Methylotuvimicrobium sp. KM2: one gene and its partners. Each later gene encodes a partner of the first gene's protein in a complex. Links are inferred from orthologs where the notes say so. Each region holds a gene or a part of one and is shown in the gene's direction. Other genes may lie near its edges.

The links.
Region 2: the proteins of WJM45_RS10265 (region 1) and holA are in contact, whole or in part, in a cryo-EM structure (PDB 8GIZ), measured with the Escherichia coli proteins. The link is inferred for Methylotuvimicrobium sp. KM2 from one-to-one orthologs.
Region 3: the proteins of WJM45_RS10265 (region 1) and dnaN are in contact, whole or in part, in a cryo-EM structure (PDB 8GIZ), measured with the Escherichia coli proteins. The link is inferred for Methylotuvimicrobium sp. KM2 from one-to-one orthologs.
Region 4: the proteins of WJM45_RS10265 (region 1) and dnaX are in contact, whole or in part, in a cryo-EM structure (PDB 8GIZ), measured with the Escherichia coli proteins. The link is inferred for Methylotuvimicrobium sp. KM2 from one-to-one orthologs.

Annotation. Positions count from the first base shown.
Region 1 is NZ_CP150634.1:2,419,263-2,427,038, forward strand. Bases 1,666-4,665 are described here. They hold WJM45_RS10265 (DNA polymerase III subunit delta'), read left to right. Parts: upstream 1,666-2,670; coding sequence 2,671-3,660; downstream 3,661-4,665. Other genes in these bases: mltG (endolytic transglycosylase MltG), read left to right, coding at 1,666-2,046; tmk (dTMP kinase), read left to right, coding at 2,046-2,687; WJM45_RS10270 (PilZ domain-containing protein), read left to right, coding at 3,669-4,022; WJM45_RS10275 (TatD family hydrolase), read left to right, coding at 4,093-4,665. Outside these bases: fabF (beta-ketoacyl-ACP synthase II), read left to right, coding at 1-201; pabC (aminodeoxychorismate lyase), read left to right, coding at 230-1,060; more of mltG, read left to right, coding at 1,054-1,665; more of WJM45_RS10275, read left to right, coding at 4,666-4,872; WJM45_RS10280 (methyltransferase domain-containing protein), read right to left, coding at 4,886-5,668; WJM45_RS10285 (PEP-CTERM/exosortase system-associated acyltransferase), read left to right, coding at 5,764-6,498; WJM45_RS10290 (EAL domain-containing protein), read left to right, coding at 6,503-7,776. UniProt on the Escherichia coli protein: Part of the beta sliding clamp loading complex, which hydrolyzes ATP to load the beta clamp onto primed DNA to form the DNA replication pre-initiation complex.
Region 2 is NZ_CP150634.1:4,155,952-4,163,683, forward strand. What follows is about bases 3,250-6,205. They hold holA (DNA polymerase III subunit delta), read left to right. Parts: upstream 3,250-4,192; coding sequence 4,193-5,218; downstream 5,219-6,205. Other genes in these bases: leuS (leucine--tRNA ligase), read left to right, coding at 3,250-3,458; lptE (LPS assembly lipoprotein LptE), read left to right, coding at 3,472-3,963; WJM45_RS17535 (HAMP domain-containing sensor histidine kinase), read right to left, coding at 5,199-5,870; WJM45_RS17540 (response regulator), read right to left, coding at 5,870-6,205. Also shown: WJM45_RS17510 (ParA family protein), read right to left, coding at 1-380; WJM45_RS17515 (zinc ribbon-containing protein), read right to left, coding at 440-925; more of leuS, read left to right, coding at 1,008-3,249; more of WJM45_RS17540, read right to left, coding at 6,206-7,498; molecular chaperone HtpG, read left to right, coding at 7,612-7,732. UniProt on the Escherichia coli protein: Part of the beta sliding clamp loading complex, which hydrolyzes ATP to load the beta clamp onto primed DNA to form the DNA replication pre-initiation complex.
Region 3 is NZ_CP150634.1:632-8,328, forward strand. The notes cover bases 1-2,921. They hold dnaN (DNA polymerase III subunit beta), read left to right. Parts: upstream 1-871; coding sequence 872-1,972; downstream 1,973-2,921. Other genes in these bases: dnaA (chromosomal replication initiator protein DnaA), read left to right, coding at 1-686; recF (DNA replication/repair protein RecF), read left to right, coding at 2,200-2,921. Outside these bases: more of recF, read left to right, coding at 2,922-3,279; gyrB (DNA topoisomerase (ATP-hydrolyzing) subunit B), read left to right, coding at 3,325-5,739; WJM45_RS00025 (hypothetical protein), read left to right, coding at 6,106-6,348; WJM45_RS00030 (hypothetical protein), read left to right, coding at 6,345-6,569; WJM45_RS00035 (hypothetical protein), read left to right, coding at 6,734-7,120; WJM45_RS00040 (TolC family protein), read left to right, coding at 7,205-7,697. UniProt on the Escherichia coli protein: Confers DNA tethering and processivity to DNA polymerases and other proteins. Acts as a clamp, forming a ring around DNA (a reaction catalyzed by the clamp-loading complex) which diffuses in an ATP-independent manner freely and bidirectionally along dsDNA.
Region 4 is NZ_CP150634.1:1,785,205-1,792,929, forward strand. Bases 4,777-7,725 are described here. They hold dnaX (DNA polymerase III subunit gamma/tau), read left to right. Parts: upstream 4,777-5,411; coding sequence 5,412-7,040; downstream 7,041-7,725. Other genes in these bases: WJM45_RS07640 (YbaB/EbfC family nucleoid-associated protein), read left to right, coding at 7,037-7,360; recR (recombination mediator RecR), read left to right, coding at 7,362-7,725. Outside these bases: WJM45_RS07605 (TolC family protein), read right to left, coding at 1-262; WJM45_RS07610 (TetR/AcrR family transcriptional regulator), read right to left, coding at 249-863; WJM45_RS07615 (response regulator transcription factor), read right to left, coding at 1,196-1,843; WJM45_RS07620 (ATP-binding protein), read left to right, coding at 2,705-4,048; WJM45_RS07625 (hypothetical protein), read left to right, coding at 4,154-4,489. UniProt on the Escherichia coli protein: Part of the beta sliding clamp loading complex, which hydrolyzes ATP to load the beta clamp onto primed DNA to form the DNA replication pre-initiation complex.

The DNA of each region.
Region 1 (7,776 bases):
GGCATCGAAGCGGTACTGACGGCATTAAGTCTCAAAAATCAAATAGCGCCGCCAACTATTAACTTGGATAACCAAGACCCCGAATGCGATTTGGACTATGTTCCGAATGTTGCTCGGGATATGTCGATGAATGTCGCTTTATCGAATTCTTTCGGCTTCGGCGGAACTAACGGCACGTTGATTTTTAAACGATTCGAATAATTAGTTCGATGACATAGGTAAGTCTCCGATGTTTTTAATCAATGGTGCGATGGGTTGCACCATCGATGTTTCGGATCGCGGATTCCAATATGGCGATGGTTTATTTGAAACGATTGAAATCAAGCAAGGCAGACTGGTTTTTTTCGAAAGACATATTCGCCGCCTAAACGAAGGTTGCCGGCGTTTACAGATCCCTTTAGAAGATACCGGCAATTTAGTCGCGGAAGCTGAGTGTGCTGCTAGAGACGTCGATCGAGGCGTGTTAAAAATTATCCTGACGCGCGGAACGGGCGGACGAGGTTATCGGCAACCGGACAGCATCAAACCGACTCGTGTTATTAGCGTTTATCCATTTCCTGATTATCCTGAAAATTATACCCGCAATGGCATTACTGCCAGGCTTTGTTCTACCCGTTTAGGCCTAAACCCGGCGCTTGCCGGCATTAAACATCTTAATCGCCTCGAACAGATTTTAGCTCGCGCCGAATGGAAAGATCCGGGCATTCAAGAAGGTTTAATGCTCGATGCCGATGGCAACGTTATAGAAGGAACGATGACTAATTTGTTTTATGTCATTAACCGGCAACTCCATACCTCCGAGATTCTTCGCTCCGGCGTAGCCGGCATTATGCGCGAAATTATCTTGGAACTCGCTGAATCAAATGCGTTAGTCTTGTCGAAACGTTATTTCGGTATCGACGAATTGTTAAACGCTGATGAAATATTTGTTTGTAATTCAATCATCGGTTTATGGCCAGTCACCCAAATTGGTTCCAAGCCATTTGCTGTCGGCCCTGTAACCCGCGAAATAACGGACTGGCTCGAACAGTACAAAAATGAATGGCTCCAAGCATGCTGAATAAACTCGTGGGTATCTCGATCGTATTAACCAGCTTTTTACTCGGCTGGCTATGGATCGATTATCAACACTTCGTAGCTACGCCTTTAGTTGACAAGCCGGTTTATATTGAAATCAGCAAAGGCGATTCGTTCGTCCGCATTACTGAAAAACTTCAGGAACAAGAATTAGCGGTTAAACCGCTATGGTTAAAAATACTAGCTCTGCAAACACAATCCGCCGGTCGTTTGAAAGCCGGAGATTATGAAATCGCTCAAGGCGCTACCGCTTTTGATATTCTTTCGTTATTCGCATCCGGAAAAAGCAGACAATATGCCATCACCTTTCCGGAAGGGTGGAATTTCAATCAGTTTCTTGAGCAAATAAATAGCCACCCTTACATTCAAAAAACACTAAATAAATCGGATAGCGAATCCTTACTCAGTTATTTGAATTCCGATTACGGTCATCCCGAAGGTCTTTTTTTTCCCGACACGTATTTCTTTGATAAAAACACGACCGATCTTGCCTTATTAAAAAGGGCTCATGATCGCATGCTGAGTATCTTGGACCAAGAGTGGCGGCAAAAGCAGGATAACCTTCCGTTTGAGTCTCCTTATCAAGCATTGATACTGGCGTCGATTGTCGAAAAAGAAACGAGCGTTCCCGAGGAGCGTCAAATAATTGCCGGTGTGTTTATTCGCAGGCTTGAAAAAGGCATGTTACTGCAAACCGATCCAACCGTTATTTACGGTATGGGCGAGGATTATCAAGGCAATATTCGCAAGAAAGACCTTTTGACGCATACTCCCTACAACACCTATGTCATTAACGGATTACCGCCGACGCCGATCGCGATGCCCGGACAAGCCTCGATACATGCGGTTCTTCATCCTGAGGCAGGAGAGAGCCTTTATTTTGTTTCCAAGGGGGATGGCACGCATGCTTTTTCCGCTAATCTTGCCGAGCATAACCAAGCCGTGACCACTTATCAATTGAAACAATGATGATTAAAGGAAAATTCATAACGCTTGAAGGTGGGGAAGGGGTCGGCAAAACCACCAATATGAGTTTTTTAAAAGACTATCTAAGCTTGCACGGAATTCCGGTGATTCTTACTCGAGAGCCCGGAGGCACTCCCCTCGCGGAACATATTCGAAACTTACTATTACAACAGTCATCCGACGAAGTCATCACCGATCAAGCGGAATTGTTATTAATGTTCGCTGCACGCGCTCAACATCTCAAACAAGTGATCGAGCCGGCCTTACATGCCGGCTCTTGGGTAATATGCGACCGCTTTACCGATGCGACCTACGCCTATCAGGGCGGAGGGCGCAATATGAGTGCTCAAGCGATTCAGTGGCTGGAAAATTTCGTTCAAGGTAATCTTCGACCCGATTTGACCTTTTTATTCGATGCACCGGTCGAAATAGGGCTCAAGCGCGCTCGTCATCGCAGTTCGCTGGATCGCATCGAATCCGAAACCTTGGTTTTTTTCGAACAAGTAAGGCGCGCTTATTTATTGCAGGCTAAATTGGAACCGGAACGTATTAAAGTTATTAAATCCGACCAACCCCTTATCGATGTACAAAGCGAAATAACACGTTTTTTACACCCGTTTGTTTTTAATGACCATCACTCCTGATCTATTGCCTTGGCAGGAAGCGGATTGGCAGCATCTTGTCCGTTACATTACCGGTCAACGCATACCTCAAGCCTTATTGTTTGCCGGAAATAAAGGCATAGGCAAAAGCCGATTGGCGGAGCGTTTCGCGCATTCCTTGCTTTGTTCCGAAACAGACGCTGACGGATTGCCTTGCGGCCAATGCCATAGCTGTCAGTTAGTCAATGCACAAACGCACCCTGACTATATCAGAGTGAATCCGGAAGAACCCGGCAAGACTATTAAAATCGATCAAATCAGAAAGATCCTTTCGGTGTTATCATTAAAACCGCAATATGAGGCAAATCGTGTCGTCATAGTTGAACCGGCCGATCAATTAAATATCTCAGCGGTTAATGCTTTTTTGAAATTTCTTGAAGAACCGACCGAGCGAACCGTACTGCTACTTATCACGGATAAACCTAGCCGACTCCCGGCCACTTTGATCAGTCGATGTCAAAAGGTCTATTTTTCGAGGCCCGCTCCGGAACGAGTTAAACAGTGGTTGTTAGATCAAGGAATAAAAAAAGATAGTGACTTATTGTTAAGCGTATCTAAAGGATCGCCCTTGTTGGCCTTGGATTATGCGAACAACAATACCCTTGAATTACGTCGAAAATGTTTTAATCAATGGCTCGATATCGCTGCTTTGCGCACTCATCCGTATGTTGTCTCGGAACAATGGATTAAACTGGAGCCTAGCCTCTTATTGACTTGGATAACGGGATGGATTACGGATTTAATTAAATGTTGTTTTCAATTACCTGCCGAAAAACTAATTAATCGTGATTTATTTGAAGACTTGAACAAATCCGCGCAAACTTTAGAATTATCTCATTTGTATAGCGTCTATGATCTTATGCTTATCAGTCGAAACCGCATCGATACACAGCTCAATAAACAATTATTATTCGAAGAGCTATTAATCGAGTGGGCGCGGCTTAACGAAAAATAGGAAAAAGCATGTCCGAATCATCATCACCCAGACAAGGAATATTATCCTTGTCGATAAAAGATAAAAACGCACTCTATGCCGCCTATATGCCTTTTATTACCAATGGCGGATTGTTTATTCCGACAAATCGCGAATACGAAATGGGGCAGGAGGTTTTTATGTTGTTGAATTTAATGGAAGAAACAGAGCGATTGCCGATTGCAGGTAAAATTATTTGGAAAACACCTGCCGGTTCGGAAGGGTATCGTACTACCGGTATCGGTGTTCAGTTCAGCGATCAGGATGGCGGTATGGCACGTAATAAAATAGAGACCTATTTAGCCGGCGCTCTGGAATCGGATCGAGCCACCCATACAATGTAACGGTTTGGTTTTTCGGGCCTCACGCACCAATTCCTTCAACTAAACTCAATCTTTATACCTGTGTTATCCCATGCTAATCGACTCTCACTGCCATTTAGATCGTATCGATCTTTCTCCTTATCAAGATGATTTTTCTTGCTTCATGCAAGAAACCTCGAAACATCAAATCGAACACATGCTGTGTATCAGCATCGATCTTGAAGCTTATCCATCGATGTGCGAATTGGTCGCTCCTTATCCTCAGATCTCCTTGACGGTCGGCGTGCATCCTAATTCGCATGACGGAAAGGAGCCGACAACTGATGAATTGATCACACTCGGCCAAGCCGAAAAAGTCATCGGCATCGGTGAAACCGGATTGGATTATTTTAGAAGTGAAGGGGACTTATCTTGGCAACACCAGCGATTTAGACGACATATCGCGGCGGCGAAAAGTTTAAATAAACCTTTAATCGTCCATACGCGAGAAGCCCGAGAAGACACTTTACGCATTTTGAAAGAAGAAGGTGCCGATTCGGTCGGCGGTATTATCCATTGTTTTACCGAAGACTGGGAATTTGCGCTTCGTGCGCTCGAGTTGAATTTTTATATTTCCTTTTCAGGGATTGTAACGTTCAATAATGCTAAAGCAATACAAGAAGTGGCGCAAAAAATTCCGGCGGATAGATATTTGATTGAAACCGACTCGCCCTACCTAGCTCCGGTTCCTTTTCGCGGACGACCTAATTATCCGATTTATGTTCGACATGTGGCTGAATTTATAGCTAAATTAAGAAATACCTCGTTGGAGGTCATCGCGGACCAGAGTAAAGATAACTTTGTACGCTTATTTAATTTAGAATGCCTATGAAATTCAATACTTTTCAAGATTTTTGAGCTGAAACCACTAAAACGTTGATACAGGCATAAAAAGAATCATCCGTTGCGGCGCGTTGTAAGTCGGTTCGCCAATAGTTCAGCTCTTGTTCCGTAATCGCATGATTGGCCAAGGCTTGATCTTCGACAATCTGCTGGACCGATAATGAATAGAAAAGGTTTATATCGGTTGCAATAATCGGAAAGACTTCGACTTCAATATGACTGAAACCGCATTTTTTGAATTGCCTGTATAGGCTTCTGCCTGAGTAACCATTGTTCATCATATGCGACATACGATAATGAGAAAGAGTACGCTCGACTCCGGGAAGTTGGGTATCGATCGACAAGCTAGCCCAGTCTGTTTCCACAACAACAACGTATCCTTTGTCTTTAGTCACTCTTTTTATTTCCAAAAGTGTTTGTTCCGGCTGTTTGAGGTGCATGAATAATCGCTCGCTTCGACAACTATCGAATAACCCACTCCTGAAAGGTAACTTTTCGGCACTACCTTGTATTAAATTAGCCTGCTGAATTGTAGAAAGTTGTCTACAATTCTGGATAGCGCTTTTTAACATCTCATGATCATGATCATACCCGAAGACTTCACCGTCTTTCCCAACCATTTTCGATAGTTCGGCAACATCTACCCCAGGCCCGCATCCGATGTCGGCTATTATATTTCCGTTGGAAATATTCATTTTTTTATAACTGTGATGCTTAATCGGTAAAAAAATATCTGCCGCTTTTTGCAGATATTCCGAGCTGACTTCTCCGTGAAAAACTTTCATAGTTGACCTAACATGGGTTCTAGATAAATAAATGCTTTGAACTATGCTTAGAGTCTAGTCAATATTTTAGGATATGAGAAGGAAGAAGGATACAAATGAAAGATACAATGACTCTATGCGAACACTATCAAAATTATTTTTATACGGTTAAGGCGAATACTCAAGATTTACTAGAGCAAGCTTATCACGTTAGATACCAGGTTTATTGTGAAGAATTAAAAAAATTATCGCCGAATTCTGAAAACGCATTTCAAGAATCAGATGAATGGGATGACGATGCCGTTCATGGTGTTTTATTTTATAAAAGAGATAAAAAACCTATTGGAAATATTCGTATCATCACATTAAAAGATGACACGGAGAAAAAGTTACCGATTGAGTTGTATTATAAAAAAGAATTTGACTTTAGAGGCTCTGGTATAACTTCACTAAAAGAAGGTAAGACAGGCGAAGTATCCAGAATGGCTCTGATCTCTCGTTTTAGAAGAAGACCATCCGACAAAGACTATTCGATGAATAACAATATGCGTGAAAATGATCACGAAAACAGACGGTTTTCCACTAATTACCTACCGATGAGCTTAACTTTCTCTTCTATCTCACTTATGCTGGAACACGCACTCGATTATGGCATTGCATTAATGGAGCCTCGTTTAGCTAGATTATTAGTGCGCTTTGGCGTTGAATTAAAACAGATTGGGCAACCCATAGACCATTTTGGCATACGTGCACCTTTTATTATTTTTCCTAAAAAAACTTATCAAAACTTAATGCCGGAATATCGACTCCTATTTGACATTATCAGTTCGGAACTAAAAGATTCTCATTGACAACATGCCATCTGTCAAAAAACAAAAACAGCCGTCTCTTAGTCTGGTTTGGAAAACAATACTCGCTGTCGGTTTTGCAACAGCACTAGCATCCGGTGCCATTGTTTTGTTCGGACAGTTTTCATTGAATCAGAATTACCAGCAAGAAAGGTCTCGTGTTCATCGCTTTTATCGACAAGCCTTTCAAGGTATTTTGGAAGGCATCAAGAACGACAGGGTCGATATCGGTTGGTTGATTCCGGCATTTATCGATGACAAAACCAGCCCCCAAAACGCATTGGAGGTCATTGACCATTTTATCGATAACAACTGGTTTAAAATTGAAGTCGAATCGGATATTGAATCGGCATTTCTGTTTAGTTCCGATGAAAAGTTGATTGGTTCTTGGGGGAACACGCTATATCATGGGCAGCTTTCAGAATGGTTGGATTATGTGATTACCCATGAATCACCGTTCGACAAAATTTTATGCGAGGAGCGCTGCGTTCATTTTCATGCTACGCCGTTTTTACATCACGGAAGTTTTATCGGCGTATTCATTTTTGGTATCGATCTTGCCGATACTGTTTTAAAGATGAGAGACTTGACCGGTTCCGGGATTAGTATCTTAACGTTACCTCATGAATTCACAAATCCAAAAAAAGAATTACTTTCTATTCCGCCATGGCAAGCAAATATAGTGGCTTTAACGGATTCAGAACGCAATATCGGATTACTTAACGCTTTTAGTCGGCAATATCCTGATGGAATACCCGATTATCCGAAGATATTTAAGTTTGAGAATAGGACCTATGAGATCATTCCTTTTCCGTTTAATGGAAACAACAATACAGTACTTTTGATTATTGAAGATATTAGTAGGGGCTTGGACGAAATCAAAAATGCGACTGCTCTCTATGCCATTAATGGATTGCTTAGTTTATTGTTGTCCGGCGGAGTATTGTTACTATTACTGATTGGACCGACGCAAAAATTAAAAAGACTCATTGCATTATTGCCGTTGATCGCAAAAAAACAATACGACTTAGTGGCCAAATTATTACTTTACTCGAAAAAACACAGTTTCTTTAAAGATGAAATCGATGTTTTAGAATCCGCCTCGCACCAACTGATATCAACCCTTAAGCAACTAGACGATGAAGTTAATTTACGCACCCAACGCCTCTCCGAACAAGCTTTGGAGCTGCAAATCGAAAAGAATTTTATCGACAATATTCTTAATTCGGCTCAAGTCATTATTATGACGGTCGATAGTATGGGGCGTATTAAATCCGTCAA
Region 2 (7,732 bases), 1.7 Mb from region 1 along the record:
TCGAATCCTTCCAGCTTTTCCAGGGCTTCTTTCAATTTGAAAATCTTGTACCGGGATTCCAGCCTGGCTTGTAAAGGCTCAAGTTCAGGATGAGAAGGAATCACAAAAAGATTAGGAAAAGGCGTTTCATGAATCACGTCCTCAAGTCCCGGATTATTACTGCCGAACAATCCGAGACCTAAACAATCCTTGAAAAACTTGGCAATGGTTTTATCCGAATTAGCGACTTTTCCCCCCAGTAGATACTGAGTCGCATTGCCTTGCATATCCAAATCCACGACTAGCGTTTTTTTGCCTTCGACCGCACTGATTGCCGCCAAATTGCAAGAAATGGTGGACTTGCCGACTCCGCCTTTCTGGTTGAAAATGACCCTGCGCATGCTATGCTCCATAAAATCAAATAGTTAAAGTCGGCATTATAAGGTTTGACAGGATAATATCAACACCGAACGAAAGTATCGGCTCCGCAGGCCGGACATTTCGGAATCTCGCTGATCGTTTTAAACGAAATTTCCTTATTGCATTGATCGCAAACAAAGGTGCCGGGACTGGCGATTTCACCGCTATGATAGGTATTGACTTCGGCAATGGCCCTGAATTTGGCTAATTCGACGCTAGTTTTATCGGCCAAACTCATAAATTCCTCCAGCGCGAAATTTTCGAGTAAATCGATATCGAATTTCAGCCATTCGGATAAATCGTCATCATCCTCACTTTCATTACGCGAATGCGCCGCATGCACGACATCGCGCTTGACGTAGTCGGATACTTTATTAATTTCTTCCTGCGTCAAACCACCGAGTTCGCTGGTCTTTTCCTTAGCTTGTTCGAGCGCATGAGCCAAAGAATGTATACCGTCGTCCATCACCTCATAAAGGTGTTCCATCAAATTGTTATAGGCTTTAATTAATTTATTGTCACTCATACGATGAACTCCTTAAAATGAGGCTTTAGATTTAAACAAGTGTACTGTATTCTAATATATTTGACCGGAAAAGATGAGAAGGATGGAAGAAAGTTATAAGCCGTTAGAAATCGAGCAAGCGATTCAACAATCCTGGGAAGACACCAACGCCTTTGCTGCCCATGAAGATTCGAATCGCGAAAAATATTACTGCCTATCGATGTTCCCCTACCCCAGCGGCAAACTGCATATGGGCCATGTTCGGAATTATACGATAGGCGATGTGATCAGTCGATTTCAGCGCATGCAAGGCAAGAACGTCCTACAACCGATGGGCTGGGATGCTTTCGGTTTGCCGGCCGAAAATGCCGCGATGCAGCACGGCGTTCACCCGGCCGACTGGACCTATGAAAACATCGAATACATGCGCGACCAGTTGAAACGTCTCGGTTTCGGTTACGACTGGAACCGAGAACTGGCGACTTGCGATCCCGATTATTACCGCTGGGAGCAATGGTTTTTCTTGAAGCTATTCGAAAAAGGCTTGGTTTACAAAAAAACCGCACCGGTCAATTGGTGTCCGAACGACCTGACCGTGCTCGCCAACGAACAGGTTATCGACGGCTGCTGCTGGCGTTGCGACACACCGGTCGAGCGCAAAGAAATTTCGCAGTGGTTCTTAAAAATCACCGCCTATGCCGATGAATTGTTAGAGGCCCTAGAAAGCCTGGACGGCTGGCCGGAACAGGTCAGAACGATGCAATCCAACTGGATCGGTCGCTCCGAAGGCGTCGAAATGGATTTTGCGGTCCCCGGCGAAAACGAAGCGCTCAGAATCTATACGACCCGCCCCGATACGTTAATGGGTGTGACTTACTTGGCCGTTGCCGCCGAACATCCCTTGGCTCTTAAAGCCGCCGAAAACAATGCCGAAATCGCGCGCTTTGTCGAGGAGTGCAAAATCATGGAAACCTCTGAAGCGGCGATGGAAACCATGGAGAAAAAAGGCATCGATTCCGGCATCAAGGCCGTGCATCCGATCAGCGGCGAACAAGTGCCGGTATGGATCGCGAATTTCGTGTTGATGGGTTACGGTACCGGCGCGGTCATGGCGGTGCCTGCGCACGACCAACGCGATTTCGAATTCGCGCATAAATACGGCATTGCTATCAAGCAGGTCATTCATTCGCTCGACGATTCCGACGACAGCTGCGCCGAACAAGCCTTTACCGACAAAGGGATACTGCGCAATTCGAGTGAATTCAACGACTTGACCTCCGAGCAAGCTTTCATCGCGATCGCCGAAAAACTCGAAAAAGAAAACCGCGGCACGCGCAAGACCAATTTCAGACTACGCGACTGGGGCGTTTCGAGACAACGCTATTGGGGCGCGCCGGTTCCGATTATCTATTGCGACGACTGCGGCACGGTACCAGTCCCTGAAGACCAACTGCCGGTAACATTGCCGCGCGACGTCGTGCTCGACGGTTCGCAATCGCCATTGGTCGCGCATCCAACCTTTTCGCATGTCGATTGCCCGAAATGCGGCAAACCGGCCCGGCGCGAAACCGACACCTTCGATACCTTCATGGAATCGTCATGGTATTTCGCGCGTTTCGCGAGTCCCAAAGCGGACTCAATGGTCGACGAAGCCGCGAAATACTGGCTGCCGGTCGATCAATACATCGGCGGGATCGAACACGCGATACTACATCTCCTGTACGCCCGTTTTTTTACCAAATTGATGCGCGACGAGGGCATGCCGGCCCCTGACGAGCCGTTCAAGAACTTGCTGACGCAAGGCATGGTGCTGAAAGACGGCAGCAAGATGTCGAAATCGAAAGGCAACACGGTCGACCCGCAGGCCTTGATCGATCAATACGGCGCCGACACGGTGCGCTTGTTCATCATGTTTGCATCGCCGCCCGAACAATCGCTGGAATGGTCCGACAGCGGCGTCGAAGGCGCGTTCCGTTTTCTGCGCCGGCTTTGGAAACAAGTCCATCAGCATGTTCAAAACGATCTACCGACGCCTGGACTCGACCGCAATGCAATGACCGACGATGAAAAAAACCTTCGCCGGCAACTGCATCAAACCATCGAAAAAGTCACCGACGACCTGGGCAGGCGGCATACCTTCAATACCGCGATCGCGGCGAACATGGAACTTTTAAACGCCATTGCAAAATTTACCGCCGACTCGAACAACGCCAAGGCTATACGGCAAGAAGCGCTCAGCGCGATCGTACTGATGCTGTCGCCTATCGTTCCACATATCTGTCAGCGGCTTTGGGAACATTTGGGACAAAGCGGCAGTCTTCTGGATACCAAATGGCCCAAAGCCGATTCGAGCGCGATGCGGCTCGACACGCTCGACATTGTCGTTCAGGTCAATGGTAAGCTGCGCAGCAAAATTTCAGTGGCCGCCGACGCTTCGAAGGAGCAAATCGAAGCCATTGCTCTCGGCGATGATAATGTCAAACGCTTTATCGAAGATAAACCAGTCAAAAAAGTCATTGTCGTACCGAATAAATTAGTCAATATCGTCGTATGAAACGAGGTCGCGCATGAGATTGAAAATAGCCCTGCTAATTTTACTGACATTGGCGTTAGGCGCCTGCGGATACCGACTACAAGGAACCGTCGACCTCCCCGACGATATCAACAAGGTTTATCTGCAGGGAGCTTCGGGCAGTCTGCGCGACCACTTTACTCGGACATTGAGATCATCTCCCGTGCGGATCGTCGATTCGATCGGCCAAGCCGAGTTGGTGATCAATACGTTGAATGAAAAACTGGATAGGCGCGTTTTGTCGCTAAGCTCCATCGGCAAAGCAAACGAGTTCGAATTAAATTACAAATTGGAATACGAACTTTTGGATAATCAAGGCGCCGTTCTGGCTCGCAATCAATCGGTCGAAATTATCCGGGAATATTACAACGACCAGGAAGCGGTCATTGCTCAAGCCAACGAGGAACAAGTAATTATTAACGAAATGTACAAACAAGCGGTACGATCAATTCTCGACCGCACACGAACCCAACTTCACAAATATTAAGGAATATGCACAAAATAACTTCCATAAGCATTAAGCTTTGTGGCGGTTTAGTGACTCGCTTGACAGGACGCCGTGAATACGTCCTTAAAGACGGCTATCTGAACGCCAGGGATGGCGTGAATGCAGATTTTGCAGGAGCAAAATCTGCATTCACGCCAACACCTGTCAACCGAGCCACCAAGCCCCCTTCCAAAATTTGTCGAAATTATTTCATGCTCGTCCCTAAGCCTTGCGTTTAAAAGCGGAACAACTCGAAGCGGCGCTGAACAAAAATTTGGCGCCGGTCTATTTGATTGCAGGCGACGAACCGTTGCAATTGGGCGAAGCCGCCGATGCCGTCCGGCGCGCCGCGAGAAAAGCCGGATTCGAAAATCGCGAAGTATTGACCGTCGACGCTCATTTTGAATGGGCTTCGCTCGGCGAATCCGCCGATTCATTCAGTATTTTTGCCGATAAAAAAATCATCGATTTACGGCTACCCTCCGGCAAGCCCGGCGCGGAAGGCTCAAAGGCATTGACCGAATATTGCTCACGCCTGCCCGAGGACACATTGCTGCTCATCACATCCGGCAAGCTCGACAGCGCTTCGTTAAAATCAAAATGGGCTCAAGCCTTGGATAAGGCCGGCGTCATCATCCAAATATGGCCGCCTTCAGGGCAAGATCTCATCAACTGGCTGCAAAAACGAATGGCGACTAAGGGATTATCCGGCGATCGAGAGGGGTTGCGCCTATTGGCCGGTCGGGTCGAGGGCAATTTGCTGGCTGCCGCACAGGAAATCGAAAAGCTTTTTGTGCTGTACGGCCCCAAACAACTAAGCCGACACGATATCGAGTCGGCCGTCGCGGATAGCTCGCGTTACGATGTCTTTAATCTTTGCGATGTGATGCTGGCCGGAAAAACCGGACGCATACTGAAAATGTTGCAAGGCTTGAAGTCGGAAGGTACTGCGGAACCGGTTGTGTTATGGGCATTGACCCGGGACATCCGTTTGCTGATATCGGTCAAAACCGCCCGATATGAAGGCTTTTCTAAAGATCAGGCGCTCAGAAACGCTCGAGTCTGGGAAAACCGGAAAGGACTGGTTCTCGGCGCCGAACAACGCCTTAAATTAGCGCAATTGAATAAAGCCCTGCTGATGAGTACGGAAGCGGACCGGCGAATCAAAGGGGCTTCCAAGGGCAATGCTTGGGATACACTAACTCAAATCTGCCTACTGATCGGAGGCGCCGAAGTCATGGCAGAAACAATCTAAACCGAGCCCCCTCAAAACGACTATCGTTATCGATTCGCACGATACCGTTTTTCGTTCCATTGCCATGCAACTCGGCAATCGTTGTCGCGAAAAACAATCCAAGGCCGGTATTACCCGGTCCATTCACAACCGGATGCGATAAATCCGCTATCAATTCCGCTGGATAACCCTCGCCGTCGTCCTCGACCTGGAAACAAACCGAATCGCCGGATTGATAAGCCGATAACACAATGGTTTTGCGGCAATAACGCTGGGCGTTATTAATGATCGAAATCAGTACGGTATTAATTAATCCGCTATCGCAATAACAATACAGGTCGTCGGCACATTCGACGATCAAGCCTATCCCGCCCAAAGCCAGCACGCCCCTCTGTTGAGCCGCCACATCGTCGAGAATATCTTTGACTTGGTACTCATCGATCACCGGACAAAACAGCGACGAATCGATTTTGTACAATACCAACAATTGCATCAGACTGCTATTCATGCGGCTTGCTTCAAACTCCAACTGTCGAAATTCGGGAGTCTCTGCAACACCGTCAAGCTTAGCTAATTGTGCAATTAATTCGCGGGCAGTCGACAAGGAATTTTTGATGTCATGAATCGATGCTGCCAAAATCGTCGAAAAATTATTGATAGGGGATATAGACATTAGACCTTGGATTCGTTCACGGCAGACATTTTTTCCAATTGCATCAACATATTCCCGATTTTATCCGGATTAACGCCATATTTAGCGGCTTTTTTGATCAAGTCCTGAGCCCTTGCAAATTTGTGTTGATTAAATCCCGACTTTTTCAAATCATAAATCAAAATCTTGATCATATTGATCATGATCGTTTTGTTTTCGGGCATAATCTCGGCCGCTTCTTCAAAAACCCGCATCGCTTCCAATAGCTTCCCTCGCTTGAACAAATCCACTCCTTTGTTATTGATTTCGATCAGGGCCTGCTTGATCGGTGCAATCAATGCATCCGCATGATGCTCGCTAACGATACTACCCAACATAGTCTTGACGTTGCCGATAAAATGTTCGTCATCGATATTATTCTTGATCAATTGATCCAGTATCGCTTTCGCCGATTCATTATTTCCTTTTAAATAATGCGCCTTAACGACATCCATGCGCAAATCATTCGGAATTTTATCGCCCAACTTTTCGCACAACGCCTGTGCTGTCCGATAAGCCTGCTCCGACATTTCTTCATCGCCGATTTGCTGGTAGACTTCGGTCTCCAATGCCGCCGCTCGAAGTTCTGCCTCCGGATCATTGATATACTGTTTGCGCATGTCTTTCAGCGTATTCAGCGCTGCAGCGCTATTATTGGTCTTCGAATAAACTTTGGCCAACCCGGAAAAATCCCCGGATGACTTGTGAACGGAGTTTTTGCCTAAATTGACCGCCGATAAATAAGCCTTTTCGGCGATTTCCAAATGCCCCGTTTTATCGGCTAAAGCCGCTAATTTCTTATGCCGCAAAATAGCCTGCGGTGAAATCTTGGTCGCCTTATCTAACGCGGCTTGCGCGGTTAGATAATCGCCGCTCGCTTCATGAGCTTTGGCTAACCAGTCATAAGCCTCCAACATCATCGGCTGACTGTCGATTAAGTTTTGAAAAACTTCAACGGCCGATTCGTAGTCGCCTTGCAAATAAGCGATAATTCCCAACCCCAGACGCGCCCAATTAAGCTCTCGCGCGGCCAACACTTCGCGGTAAATACTTTCCGCTTTTTTAAAATCGCCGGTATTAACAGCCAATTCGGCACGAATTTTCTGCAAATGCAAATGCATTTTCCGGTTGCCTTCTTGGAGCTTGCTATCGCAATACTGGATCGCCAGACTATAATTATCGGCCTCGATTGCCTGTTCTATATCGGCGAAAAACTCTTTTTTAGTTTGATTTCTTTCCAGCCGCATCAGTAATTGCTGACCGTTAAAAGGCTTAGTCAAATACTCGTCAGGCTTACTTTCCATAGCCCCCAAGACCATACTTTGATTTTGTTCCGCCGTTACCATAATAAAGGTGGAGCTGTAAGGTAACAATTTACGAAACCTGGCTTCTTCTAATACTTGCTGTCCGTTCTTCCCCTCGCCTAAGTTGTAATCGCACAACACGACATCGAAACGCTCCCTTTTCATCGCAGCAATCGCATTTAGACCATTGGCAGCTTCGACGATATGCTGCACATCGAGCGTATACAGCAATTCGCGTATCGCTTTACGCATATTGGCCAGATCTTCGACGATCAGAAATTTTTTGGACTTTAGATTTAGATTCATGAAAGCAATTTTAACCATAGTTTCTAAAGTGTCTAGCTCATGACTTGAAAATAATCAAAGCGCCCCCACATCGAATGCAAATTTCTTTTGAATCGATAAGAGGACACTCAAGCATGACCGTTGAAGCAAAAAAAGAAACCTTAGGCTTTGAAACCGAAGTCAAACACTTGCTACACCTGATGATTCATTCCTTGTACAGCAACAAGGAAATATTTTTACGCGAACTCATCTCCA
Region 3 (7,697 bases), 2.4 Mb from region 1 along the record:
TTGCCGGCAAGGAACGCTCTCAAGAAGAGTTTTTCCATACCTTCAACACGTTGTTGGAAAAAAAGCACCAGGTCGTTTTAACCTGCGATAAATACCCGAAAGAAATCGTCGGTTTGGAAGACCGTTTGAAATCGCGCTTCGGCTGGGGATTACCGGTTGCAATCGAACCGCCGGACCTTGAAACCCGTGCCGCTATTTTAATGAAAAAAGCAATGATGGCGGGTGTCGATCTACCTCAGGAAGTCGCTTTTTTCATCGGTAAAAGGATTCCTTCGAATGTACGAGATCTCGAAGGTGCATTACGACGAGTCATTGCCAATGCACAATTTACCGGACGCGAAATCACCACTGAATTTACCAAAGAAGCATTGCACGATCTGATTTCCTTACAAGATAAGCTCGTCAATATCGATAACATACAAAAAACCGTAGCTGAATATTTTAAGATTAGGGTTGCGGATTTATCGTCGAAAAATCGGCGGCAATCCATTACCCGACCAAGGCAAATTGCTATGTGTCTAGCTCGTGAATTGACTTCGCACAGTTTTCCGGAAATCGGCGAAGCATTCGGTGGACGCGATCACACCACGGTTATTAATGCTTGTAAACGCATTGCCTCCTTGCGCGACTCGGATGTAAAACTTGAGGAAGATTATTTAAACCTGTTGAGAACATTGTCGCATTAACGGTGTTTAACTTGTGGATAACTGCAGTCATTAACAGAGAAGGCGAGTTATCCTCTTTTTATCAAGCGCTTATCCACAGCCTTAAACTCCGGTTTCTTACAAGATAAGTTATTGATATATAAGATATTAAACGACTTATCACGTTTTTTTTATAGACTAATAGTAAATATAAATAAATATCTTATATGAAATATATTATTAATAGAGAACGGCTATTGGTTCCATTGCAGCAAATTGTCAGTGTGATTGAAAAAAGACAAACCATGCCGATTTTGTCGAATGTGTTGATGGTTTTTCGTCAAGACAGCCTGTTAATGACCGGTACCGATCTTGAAGTTCAAATTGTTACCGAAATTGCAATAGAAAATACGACTTTTGCCGAAATTACTTTACCCGCCCGAAAGTTTCTCGACATCTGCCGCTTGCTACCGACCGGTGCCGATATCAAATTGGAAGTCGCCGACGACAAAGTTAAGGTGCTTTCCGGGCGTAGCCGCTTTATTTTAAGTACACTGCCTGCCGAAAATTATCCGGAATTTTCAGAATCCGTGTTAGATCATCGGTTTACCATCAATGCCGGACTTTTTAAAAAAGCGCTCGAAAAGACCGTTTTTTGTATGGCGTCTCAGGATGTACGCTATTATCTCAACGGTTTATTGCTCAACATTTCCAATTCGCGTATCAAACTCGTCGCATCCGATGGACATCGTTTATCGGTTTTCGAAGACAACTTAGAAAATCCAGCCGGATATGAAGCGCGTATCATCCTGCCAAGAAAAGGCGTTATGGAATTGGTGCGTTTATTGGATGATCCTGAAATTGAACTTTTGGTTGAATTTTCTAGTAATAACATAAGGGTTACGATCAATAATACGATCTTTTCAGCTAAATTGGTCGATGCCAAATACCCCGATTTTAACCGTGTCTTCCATCAAGATTTTCTAACGCCGATTCATATTCAACGCCAGTTATTAAAAGATGCATTAACTCGAGTGGCGATTTTATCCAATGAAAAATACAAAGGCGTAACTTTCGACCTTTCTTCGGATTCGCTGAAAATTAGTGCGCACAACCCTGAACATGAAGAAGCCGAAGAAGAAATTGTCACCGATTATGTTGGCGAACCGCTTTCGATTGCGTTTAACGTGCAATATGTGCTCGATGCGATTTCCAATATCGATTCGGAAATTACCGAGTTGACCATTGCACGTAATTCCAGTTGCTGCATCATTGACGAACCGGAAACAAGAGCTTATCGATTCATCGTGATGCCGATGCGTCTATGATCTTTGCTTTATGCAATTTTGGGGAACTTTTTCAACGGATAAATGAAGCCTTTTAAATCAACTGAATCAGTTATTGCTTCGGCATGCTTTTTTATGGCTAACTGTTCACTAACTTCCTGAAATTTCTAAATCGCAGTCATTATCAAATGTGGAAGCGACAAAAAACCGAGCTTGTTCATCTAACCGGTGTTAACCGGGTGCTTTTTTTGACTAGCAACTAATAACCGATGAGTTTACAAAAGCTCGACATTTTTAATGTTAGAAATATTCGGCAAGCCAGTCTACAACCATCGCCTGGACTCAATTTAATTTACGGAGCTAATGCCAGCGGTAAGAGCTCTTTTCTTGAAGCCATATTTATTCTTGGCCGCGCACGTTCTTTTCGAACCACGCATATCAAACAAGTCGTAAACTTTGATCGAAATGACTTGATCGTATCGGGCAAAGTGCTGCAACAGGGCGGGCGCAGCAGTTGCCAACTAGGCGTACAATTCGATGGGAAGGTTTCTGAAATCCGAATTCAGCAATTACCTAATCAACCTCGGTATTTGCTTGCTTATGCCTTGCCTATTCAATTGATTGAACCTAAATCTTATCGTCTATTGGATACCGGCCCTCAAATCAGAAGAGAATTTATCGATTGGGGGACTTTCAATGAAAACGAACAATTCCTCTTGGCTTGGCGACAATACAAAACCGCATTGAATCAACGTAATGCTTTAATCAAACAAAAGCAAACGCACTCCATCCAAGTCTGGAATAATGAATTGGTTAATTACGGTACAATAGTCGATCAATATAGACGAACCTATTTACAAAGGCTTGAGCCCGTTTTTCAAGATTTTGTCCGTCGATTTTTAGGTGCTGAAACTGTTCAATTCGATTATTTATCCGGTTGGGATAGCGGTAAAGGCTTTATCCAATCCTTGGATGATGATCTCGATCGTGATCTGCGCTATAAAATGACGCATAGTGGTCCGCATCGTGCTGACTTAACTGTCTCCGTTAATAATCGACTCGCCAAGGACTTTGTATCACGCGGACAATTAAAATTGTTAGTCATATGTTTAAAACTTGCGCAAGTACAATTGTTGTCGACCCATCAGAGTAATAATGTCTGTGTTTTAATTGATGATTTCACTGCTGAATTGGATACGACTAAAAGATCTCTGTTAATAGAATATTTACAAACAATGAATGTTCAGGTTTTTATGACGGCCACTGAGATGTCTGAGTATGGTGATTTAAGTAAACTTAAAAACTATAAAATGTTCCACGTGGAACATGGTGAAATTAAACAAGCGTAATGTTTCACGTGAAACATTGGCACATTGAGAAGGTAGTAAACACACATGAGCGAAAATAATAAGCAGTACGACAGTTCCAATATTCAGGTACTAAAAGGTTTAGATGCGGTCAGAAAAAGACCGGGCATGTATATTGGGGATACCGATGACGGAACAGGGTTACATCATATGGTTTTTGAAGTGGTTGACAACTCGATTGATGAAGCCTTAGCCGGGTACTGCAAAGAGGTTAAGGTTATCATTCATAATGATGGTTCGGTTACGGTGTCTGACGACGGAAGAGGAATTCCCGTCGATATTCATCAAGAAGAAGGGCGATCCGCTGCGGAAGTCATCATGACTGTGTTGCATGCCGGCGGCAAATTCGACGACAACGCCTACAAGGTCTCGGGCGGATTACACGGAGTCGGTGTTTCTGTGGTAAACGCTTTGTCTGAGGAGTTGAATCTGGAAATCAGGAAAAACGGAAAACTCTATAAACAACAATATCTCATGGGTGAACCGCAAGCACCATTGGCGGAAATCGGGCCGACCGAGGGTAGCGGAACCAAAATTAATTTTAAACCGAGCGATCAGACCTTCGGCGATGTCGAGTTCCACTACGATATCTTGGCGAAAAGACTCAGAGAATTATCGTTTTTAAATTCCGGAGTCAGAATTTGTCTGGAAGACGAACGCACCAATAAACAAGACGTCTACGAATTCGAAGGCGGCATCAGCGCTTTCGTGGAACATTTAAATAAAAATAAAACGCCGTTATTTCCCGATGTGTTTCACTTTAGCGCCGAAAAAGAGGGTGTAACCGTCGAAGTCGCGATGCAGTGGAACGACTCATATCAGGAAAATATTTTTTGTTATACCAACAATATTCCGCAACGGGACGGCGGCACGCATTTAGCCGGATTTAGAGGGGCGTTAACCCGTACTATCAATCAATACATCGAAAATAACGGTTTAGCGAAAAAAGAAAAAGTCTCGACGACCGGCGACGATGCAAGGGAAGGGTTAACGGCAGTGCTTTCAGTCAAAGTCCCCGACCCTAAGTTTTCCTCGCAGACCAAAGACAAATTAGTTTCATCGGAAGTGAAGCCTTTGGTCGAATCAACGATGAATGAAAAACTGCAGGAATTTTTATTGGAAAAACCGCAAATCGCCAAAGCTATCGTCAATAAAATCATCGATGCGGCCCGAGCCCGTGAAGCCGCCCGAAAAGCGCGGGAAATGACGCGTCGCAAAACCACATTGGATATTGCCGGATTACCCGGAAAACTAGCCGATTGTCAGGAAAAAGATCCGGCCCTATCCGAATTGTTCATCGTGGAGGGTGACTCGGCGGGCGGTTCGGCGAAACAAGGCCGCGATCGTCGCACGCAAGCGATATTGCCGCTAAAAGGTAAAATCTTGAACGTCGAAAAAGCGCGATTCGACAAAATGATCTCGTCCGAAGAAGTCGGCACACTGATCACCGCGCTTGGTTGCGGTATCGGCAAGGACGAATACAATCTCGACAAACTCCGTTATCACCGCATTATTATCATGACCGATGCCGATGTCGACGGATCGCACATACGCACCTTGCTGTTGACGTTCTTCTACCGGCAATTGCCGGAAATCATCGAAAAGGGCTATATCTATATTGCCCAACCGCCGCTGTACAAGGTCAAGAAGGGCAAGCAGGAACATTACGTCAAAGACGATGCGCAATTGAACGATTACTTGATACAACTAGCCCTCGACAAAGCAGCACTGCATACCGATGACAGTGCACCGCCGATACAAGGCCAAGGCTTGGAGAAATTGGCGAAGGAATACACCGAGGTGCTAGCCATCATTAATCGCTTGACCAGCCGCTACGATGACGTGTTTCTCGAGCAATTAGTCTATATGGAGCGCGTGAGTGACGAAATCAAACAAGACAAGGAACGATTGGCAGCATGGGTTAGCCAATTGGCTGAACGCCTCTACAATCCGCAAAGCAAAATGGTATTTAAGATGGAACTCGATTACCGCTCGGCTGGTGATTACACGCTAACGGTCGACAAGCGCCATCACGGCAATACCAAAACCTTCATACTGCAAGCGGCATTCTTCGACAGCAAGGATTATCAGAAAATCGCGCAATACGCCGAAGGTACCGCCGGCATGTTCGGCGAGCAGTCTAATATCCGGATGGGCGAACGCCAGCAGCCGGTCGAAAGTTTTAAACAAGCGTTCGAGTGGATGATGAAAGAAGTCAAAAAAGGTCAGCACATCCAGCGCTACAAAGGATTGGGCGAAATGAACCCGGAACAACTCTGGGAAACTACGCTCGACGCCAACAGCCGCCGCATGCTGCAAGTCCGCATCGAAGACGCAATCGCCGCCGACGAAATCTTCACAACGCTAATGGGCGACATCGTCGAACCGCGCAGGGATTTCATCGTCAAGAATGCTTTGGATGTTACGAATTTGGATGTGTAGGTGTTTTTTGTCGGGTGCCACAAAAATTGAAAAGTGTGCCAAATTAGTGAAAAACTAGTGACATAAATAATGAAAAAATTCGGCAGTTTCTATTTTTACCTAAATTTTTAGTGCTACCTTGAAAAACCAGGCAAGCCTTATGGCTTGTCTGGTTGTACTGATGCATCCCTTCTTAAAGGGGCGTTATGAAAACGGATAATCGGTCAAAACAGATATCAGATCAAAAGTTAGTGAGTAGCCCGGCAGATGGAGCTTACGGAATCCGGGGCAAACACGGCTTTGATTATTCCGGATTCCACTGCGTCACATCAGAGCTACTCACTGACCCTTTGAGCATGTTTCCGTTGATTACGTTACAATCCACAAATGGATTTTGAAATTATTGGAAACATAAAACATCCGGAAACGTTTGCTCGTGGTTTGGCGATTAGAGAGCTACCAAGGCTTCGCAAAATTTATAGGCAAGGCAATTGGCGTAAGCGCAAAGGTTTTGCAACCGTTCGTTTACAAGATGGATCGCTTCGCGAAGCTGAAATTCACTGGTATGAGGCTTCGGGTATCGGCAAACGAGAATTTAAAATTAAGCGTTATATTGACACACAGCCATGAATAAACACGAATTTGCAATTTGCATCAATAATCGCGGCTATGAAGTTTCGCTTGAAACGCGCAAACTCTACGAAGTGCTAAATGACTCCGATGCTGAAAAGCATCAACAAATAAGGGTGATTGATGAGTCAGGCGAAGATTATTTATACCCTGCTTCATTATTCGATCGGATCTCATTACCGACTCAAGTCGTTGAGCATATTTTACATGCTCCAGCCTAACAAAACGCGCTCCTGCGGGCTCTGCTGAGGTAGAGCGATCCTAAGTGACCGCGATATCGAAGCGTTTCCAAACTCGCTAGGATTCGGTGAGGAACGAACTGAATTGATTGAGACACGCTTGTTTTTTATTGCCACCAATCACTATTTGACATAGCATAAGCCCCATGTCGACGCCCTTCACAAAAGCCTTAGTCATTTTTCTCGTGATCCTGCAATCGATCGCGCCGTTGGTGCATGCGCATCCGATGGTGGACGAGTTGTCGGACGGCTTGCATATGCCCGGCTTTGAGCAATTCAACGTAGCGAACGACGACGATGATGTATTGGCGTTATTCGACTCGTCCGTGATCGATTTGGATCAGGGCATTGAAACCGAAACGACGCTGCTATCCGATTGGCTTCCTTTTGCCGTAGTGTTCGTTGCTTTAGTGTTTCCCGAACCGGATGAATGTCTCGGTTTCGAAGTCGCGTTTTCTCCACCGCCGAATGTGCTTTCCGGCCGGACGTCCTCCTCTCCTCAAGCGCCACGCGCGCCGCCTGTGCAACTGTAAACAGTTTATAGATCGTCGGATTCGCTGAGTATCCGACTCGTTGTTTCAGTTGCGGCCCTGCTGCCGCATATTGCGGAGCTCAATATGATTCCCCTCAAGCCTTTAACAGGCGCTTTGCTGTGTTGCTGCCTGCTGTCGTCATTCGGCGTATGGGCAGACAGCGAAATGATCGTCGATCATTTCGATCCAATTGAAGTCGAGCCGACCATGACTTTGGCCGGTTTGATCGATACCACTGCCGAACATTATCCTGATGCCGCATGGCTCAAAGCGTTGGAAGATGAAGCGAAAGCGCTTGCTGAGCGCGGGCAAAGTTGGATAGCAGGGCCTGCTACTGCGGATTTGTTTTTTTTGGAAGCGACCAGCGGTACCTTGCATATTCTCGATGCAGTGGTAAGTGTGCCCTTGTGGAACTTCGGGCAACGCGATGCCGAACAAAATATTGCTCAACGTGCCGATGACAGCCGGCAATCGCAAAGCCGGGCGTTCAAATTGCGTGTTGCTGGATTAGTTAGGTCGGCCTTATGGGATATCGCATTGACTGAAGTGCGTCATGATCAGGCGAAAACCGATTATG
Region 4 (7,725 bases), 630 kb from region 1 along the record:
CTTGGCCTTCAATCTCGGTTTTCGCGGCGGGGGTTTCGCTCAATTGAGTATAGCCCCCTTTGATGTTGAGCGAGGGTAGGCGTTGATTTTGGGCCGAGTACAGTTGTTGTTCGGATGCCTCGGTATCGGCCTTGGCCGATTTAATTAGGTGGTTTTGGTTCAATGCCTGCTCGAAAGCTTCTTCTAGTGTTTCTGCTTGAACGCAAAAAACCGGCAATATTGCCAACAATACACTGTATTGTTTAATGCTAATCGGTCGCATTCAAAACACCTCGCAGGTAAAGCGCAATAACTTGGTCGACCAAGAGGCGCTTTTGTTCGGGAGAGGGTGGTGCACTGATGCCGAGCAAGCATTGAAAATGCAAATCGCCTTTGAGCAGGCTGAAAAATGCATCGGCCGCAAATTCAATATCGGGAATATCAATGTGCCCGCTAGTTTTCAAATTATGGAGATAATGCTCCAATTGAGTTAGTGCTATTTTAGGCGCGCTGTCGTATACGACTTGCCCAAGTTCAGGAAAGTCTCGGCATTCGGCGATTACGAGCCGGTAGATTGCCAGGGCCTCCTCGGTAAAAATCAAATCGATAAATGCTTGGGCGATTTCACGAAGATTTTTTTTGATGTCGTTCGAATCGGGTGTGATTTCGGCCATGGTGTCCAGTAAGGATCGGCACAATTCAAAAATGACCGCGGAAAAAAGCGCGTTTTTATTATCGAAATGTTGATATAGAGTCGCTTTAGAAACCGGCGCTTCTTTGGCGATTTTGTCCATGCTGACTTGATGAAAGCCATGTTTTAAAAACATGCGGGTCGCGCCTTCGATGATCGCTTCTCGTTTAGGCTCACAGGGTTCCGATGACATAATTAGGCTCAAGAATAGATTTATCGGACAATACTAAACTAAACAGTTTAGTTTTAAAAGAGGCTATTATTATTCTACAAAAAGCATTTCACCATGAAGATTATGAAGAATAAGGAGTAAATTCAATAATTTGTTATGCGTTTGTATGGAACTTTCGCTCACCCAAGAGGTTAGCGTGAATGTTTAGGTATTCTCTTGAAATGCTCCATGAACTTCATGTGCTTCATGGTTAAACTATCGAATTTAGGATTCTGCTCGGTGATGATTTCTTACCGTCGATATCCACGCCAATGAGTAGGCAAGGCTAGTTTCTTATGCGGTTTTACGGTTTATTATGGCGAACTTATTTCTTTTAGAAGTAATGCTAGATGTAGCCGGTCCGGTATTTCTAATTTATTGAAAATAGAGGTTAAATGGGCTTTGACCGTTCTTTCGGATATGTTGAGCTTGGCTGCGATTGCTTTGTTGCTTTCGCCGGTTTTGATAAGCTCGGCTACATCTAATTCGCGTTTAGAAAGCAGGGTTAATTTATTTTCAACATCCTGCCGGTGATGTCGATTTTTTCTTATGTCTCCGCTTAACTCTGACAGTGCATTGATTAAACGAGGGATTAAATGTCTTTGTATCCAGATATCCCCTGTCAATAGGTGGTTCGCAGCTTTCAGGAGTAATTGGTCGACGGTATCCATTTCGCAATAACCGGAACATCCGGAAGCCAAGGCTTCGATTTGATTGTCGTCGGACCAATTTTGGCCTATGACAAGCACTTTAAGGTTTAGTTGCGCTAGTGAAACTAACGTGGAAAAACTGGAATCGAGAAGTTCCGCATCGATAACGACCAAGTTGATAGCCGCGTGAGCGGTATTTTCAGAAACTTTGTTCAGATCATGCAAAATTTTGATTTTATGTTCCTTACTGAGGATGCTCGCCCAGCGTTCGGCTTGATTTGGAGCTTCGGATAAAATAATAATATGTGCCACTTTTGCCTGATTCCTTAATTAATCGCCGGCATAAGATTTGCCTATGTAATAGCTCTCGCGTTTAGGAGGGCTTGCGATCGGCTTGGATGCTTGGATTAATTTGTTTCGATTATACCGGCGAATGACAATATAAGGTACGAGTTATGATTTCTTCATGCAATTCGATGGATTAATTTTTACTTTCTCTGTGGTCGGCAATCGGAACAAGTCATGTGTACAGAGGTATAGGGTAGTATCTGTGAATGTGACTTTAGAGTGAGAATAGGGTCGATAATGATTTCTCAAAATACAAAATAATACCTGATTAGCAAGATGCTTCAGCTTGCCGAAGCCAAGTGTCCGAGCTGGGGTTAGTCGTAGTCGCAAAAACTAAAATATGCTGTTACCCAAGCTCCAGCTTGGGTAACCTGTTCAGGAAGCTCTAGCTTCCCGATAATCAAGAAAGATTTAACGAGCGAGCGAGTCGGGGGTGATTGAAAATGCGCGGAGGTTGTGTCGGTCTCAGGAAGCTCTTGCCCTGAGCGCAGCCGAAGGGGGAGCTTCCGGTGTGTCTTTCCCAAGCTGGAGCTTGGGAAAGAGCGTGATGTGGGTTGGCCGTTTTTAGCTTGACGCGCATGTCTTGCGAACCCCGACCTGCTAGGGATATGCTGATCTTTGGGCTTTAGCTGAAGAAACTTGCTAATCAGGAAATAATATGCCCCGAACGACTATTTTCTTGATCAGAGGTGAAACTTCCAGCTTCCTGATAGTCAGAATAAAACTTACAAAATGCGTTTTACCATGAAGGTCATGAAAAACAATGAGTTAATTCAATGCTTAGGATAAAACCTTTCTTTCTGTCACTTGCTACTGTGGTCTGCTTTGAATTCTAAATCGCTCAGTTTTCGTTTATTGGTTTCCGCCGGCGTCGTCTTAGCCTCGTTTTTTATATTGGTTGCCATCGTCTTGGAGCAAGGCTATCGAGAAAGCGCCGAGCAAACGCTCCGGGAAAACTTAAAAATTCAAGTTTACTCGTTGTTGTCGGCTGCTGAGCTGACTCGAGCCGGACGAATCAAGATGCCCAAAGAGTTACGAGAGCCGCGCTTCTCGAATCCAGGGTCCGGCCTTTATGCTTGGATACAGCCGGTCGATGCGGATGTCGTGTGGTTTTCCCCTTCGGCAATCGGTTTGACCGCCTCTTCAGCACCGGACATGGATTCTGGTCAATTTGTATTTTTGCTCGACGAACAGGGTCGTTATGTATTGCATTACAAAGTGATTTGGGAAAATCACCGAGGCAAGGAGCAAAAATATATTTTCAGCGTAGCCGAGGAAAGTATGTTTGTCGCTAAGCAAGTCGATCGATTTAAAACGGCATTAGGTTCTTGGTTGCTGGCGATGGGCTTGATTTTAATTTTGATTCAATTTTTAGTCCTGCGCTGGGGCTTGAGTCCGCTTCGTTTGATCGTAAGAGACCTGGAGTCGATCGAACGAGGAGAAAAGTCTCTTCTTGACGGTAGTTATGCTACTGAATTGCGAGGATTGGCTGGAAATCTTAATGCGTTGATTAGCAGCGAGCGGGCACATTTAGAACGTTATCGCAATACGTTGGCCGATTTGGCTCATAGCTTAAAGACCCCGCTGGCTATTTTAAGGGGGAGTATTGATTCGCCGGTGTTGGATAAAAAGACTGTACACGATCAGATTTCTCGTATGGATGAAATCGTGGAATATCAACTGCAACGGGCAGCGGCTAAGGGCGAAAAGAAGATAACCGGCACAATGGATGCTGCTATGGGAGTTGATAAGATTATAGCGTCAATGAAAAAAGTACATGCGGATAAGCCAATTGTTTTTGAGATCAAAAAGCCTGATAAATTTAAGATTTATTGCGAACAAGGGGATTTTTATGAGATCGCCGGTAATTTAATCGACAATGCTTGTAAATGGTGCGATAAAAAAGTCAGGGTTAGTATTTTGAATAAAAATCAAATCAAACAAGACGGCTTTTCGTTTTTATTGCAAATCGAAGACGACGGCCCGGGAATTCCTGTAGATCATCTAAACGATATTTTTAAACGAGGCGTCCGGGCCGACCAAAATACCGATGGGCACGGGATAGGCATGGCGGTGGTTAATGAAATCATCGATTTGTTGGGAGGGCAATTGTTGGGCGATAAAAGCCAAAGTTTGGGCGGCATGCGCTGGAGGGTTTATTTGCCGTAAAATTTATATGAGGTTTTCAGTTAATAATTTATACTGTTAGCTAAACTTCTTTAAACTATTTCTATAGTTTTTTGGCTAAATTAAAGTTTCTCCGGGGATGTATCCATGAACGAACCTAAATTATCATTTCCTAATGAATTAACTGAAAATGGCAATAAACCGGAATGGAGCGGCGGGATTTACTCGAGACTTAAAAAAGAGCCGCAAATGAATTGGGATAAAAATCCGGTCGATATTACGGGTTTTTTAAAAAAAGAACCGCCTGCCTCGACAGTTGAGGGTGAGCCGGTCGATTGGAAAGAATATGCTGTTCCCGAAATGAATGAAAAAGAAAAATTACTGAACGAATTGTTGCTGGAAAAAGATAAAACCATTGCGGCCAAAGATGAAATTATCGATTTACAAAGGAAGTTGATCGAGCAATTGTTGAAAGACCGCTAAGGTTGAATCATTAACCTTCTCGGCGATAATGCTTTTTCGATAATTGAATGTGATGAAGGGATCAGGGTAAACGCATTAAAATAATTAATATATCAATATGTTATCTTGTTGCTTAGAACGCTTAGTCAATTCAGTTTAACTTATGGTACCCCTCCCCGGGCCCCGTTAGGCCGCGCCGAGCACTGGCGATTTTGCCGAGAATAGCCCGTTAGGGGAGCGGCAGGGATGCCGCTCGTTTTCGGAGGGCTAAGGATAGCCCTTCCGAAAACCCTCGGCAAAATCGTCAGCGCGCAGGATGCAGCGGCCTCCGGGTGTCTGCTGACTCGCGCCATCCGGGCGCTCGCACTTCGTGCGCCTTTGGCGTCCCAATCCGCTCCCGGCGGATTGGTCTTTTGGATACTTTTCTTTGGACAAGCAAAGACAAAATCGCCTGGAGCGATTTTGAACAGCTTTAGCTGGCCCGCGGGGCGAAACCCAGGGATGGGTTTCGCAGCAGTATCGCGGTTGTCGGTCCGCGAACCGACTACACATAAGCGTCGCGATAGCGACACAAAGCGTTATTTAAATCCTATAGTTAACCAAGAAAAAGGAATATTTTAACTATCTGATTTTCTATAGTGGTTTAATGCGTTTGCCCTAATGAAGGGATAGGGTGGCGAGACAAGTACATTGGATTTAGTTTAGCAAAGTAAAATAAATTCAAATTTACGGTTGAATTAAACGAATGATTCAAGGATAATGCCCGTTCTCAGCCAATCAGGCTGTTAAGTAATTATGGTAACCGTGTCGGTCCTCCCGCAACGATACGCTGTAAACCCCGCCAGGCCCGGAAGGGAGCAACGGTAGCAGCGGATTCGTGTGCCGGGATGCGGCTGGCAAGGTTACCGCCCAATCTTAAAGTAACCTTCTCTCCGAGTCTGTAATGACTTACCAGGTTCTCGCCAGAAAATGGCGGCCTCATAATTTCTCCGAAATTGTTGGTCAAGAACATGTTGTCAAATCGCTGATCAATGCATTGCAACATGATCGTCTACATCATGCCTATTTATTCACCGGTACGCGCGGCGTGGGTAAAACCACGATAGCTCGAATTCTCGCCAAGGCCATCAACTGCGAAAACCTTCAAGGTCATAATCCTTGCGGCGAATGTAATGTCTGCATTCAACTCGACCAGGGCCGCTTTCTGGATTTAATCGAAGTCGATGCCGCTTCCCGAACCAAAGTCGAAGATACCCGAGATTTGCTCGAAAATGCGCAATATGCGCCGAATAGCGGTCGTTACAAAGTCTATTTGATCGATGAAGTCCATATGCTGTCGGGGCATAGCTTTAACGCCTTATTGAAGACGCTCGAAGAGCCCCCGCCGCACGTCAAGTTTTTGCTGGCGACTACCGATCCGCATAAAATTCCGGTGACCGTGCTATCCCGCTGCCTGCAGTTCAACTTGAAAAGAATGCTGCCGGAGCAAGTCTTCAAGCAAATGGAATTTATTCTTCAGCAAGAAGGCATCGAATCGGAATCGGCGGCACTCAGATTGCTGGCACGCGCGGCCGACGGGAGTATGCGCGACGGTTTGAGTTTGCTCGACCAAGCGATTGTTTATGGCAATGGCAAGGTTGGTCTCGACGATGTGTGTTTGATGCTTGGAACCATTGCTCAACATCCCGTCAACGATTTGCTGACCGCCTTGGCTGCTGCCAATGCGCAGGACATGCTTAAAGTGATCGGCGAAATGGCCGATTTGACTCCCGACTTCGGCGATGTATTGCAACAAATTTTGCAAGCGCTGCATAGGATCGCGCTTTATCAAGCGGTGCCCGACTCTATCGAACACGAGTTCGATGCGGATATGATTGTCGAGTTGGCTAAACTTTTCAGCCCCGAGGATATTCAGCTTTATTATCAAATTGCATTGATCGGCCGGCGCGATTTGGATTTAGCTCCCGATCCTAAAAGCGGTTTTGAAATGGTCATGCTGAGAATGCTTGCCTTTAAGCCTTCCTCGTTGCAGACGTCAACTACATCGGTCCCGCAACCGGCATACAGCGAGCCGGCAAAAAAACCTACAAATAAATCCGTTCCATTGCTCAAGGGTGCCGAACACGCTATAAAACCCACGGACGCTTTTGAGCCCGGTCCGTCCGGACCGGATACAAGCCAATGGGCCGACATGATAGCCGCGATGAGGATCGGCGGAATGACTCGCGAATTGGCGAATAATTGTGTGTTGCAAAGTATTGATGATAAAGTCTGTACATTGCTGCTCGACCCGGGGCATAAGCAATTAAGCGGCGCCCGAACGGTAGAGAAATTACAAAAATCGCTGCAGGATTTTTGCGGCAAACCGATCAAGCTCAACATTATTACCGAGAAAGCCGAAGTCGATACGCCGGCGGTACAATTACAAAAAGACCGAGAAGATTTGCAGCGTTCGGCGGTCGAGGCTATCGAAAACGACGAGACGGTACATGCGCTTAAAGAACGATTCGACGCCAGAATTTTGCCCGGAACGATAGAACCGGTCGCTCAACAAGACAGGAGAGACACATGAAAAATGCCCTAGGCTCATTAATGCAACAAGCCCAAAAAGTGCAGGAAGAATTGAAAAAAGCCCAGGAAGAACTTGCGCTAATGCAAGTACAAGGCGAATCCGGCGGTGGCCTGGTAACGGTCGTGATGACCGGTAAACGGGAAGTGAGAAAAGTCAGCATCGATGACTCGTTGGTCGGCGACGACAAGGATATGCTGGAAGATCTAGTGGCGGCAGCAATTAATGATGCAGTTCATAAAGTTGCTAAAATGAAGGAAGAAAAAATGTCCGCATTCACTTCCGGTTTTCCGATGCCTCCCGGTTTTCAAATGCCGTTCTGATATGATCAGGCAGGGATTGCTCGGGCAATTGATTTCGGATTTATGCGCCTTGCCCGGTGTCGGCCCTAAATCGGCGCAGCGAATGGCGTTTTATTTGTTACAGCGAGACAGGGATGGAGCTATACGATTGGCTGAAACGTTATTATCGGCCAGCAAAAAAATCGCATATTGCGAACAATGCAGAACCTTGACCGAGGACAAGCTGTGTCGGCTGTGTGCCGATAAATCCCGCGATTCATCGATGGTTTGCGTTGTTGAAAGTCCGGCCGATGTTTGGGCGGTCGAGCAAGCAGCAACTTTTAAGGGCGTTTATTTTGTGTTGCATGGACACCTATCTCCGCTCGATGGCATCGGTCCCGAAGAAA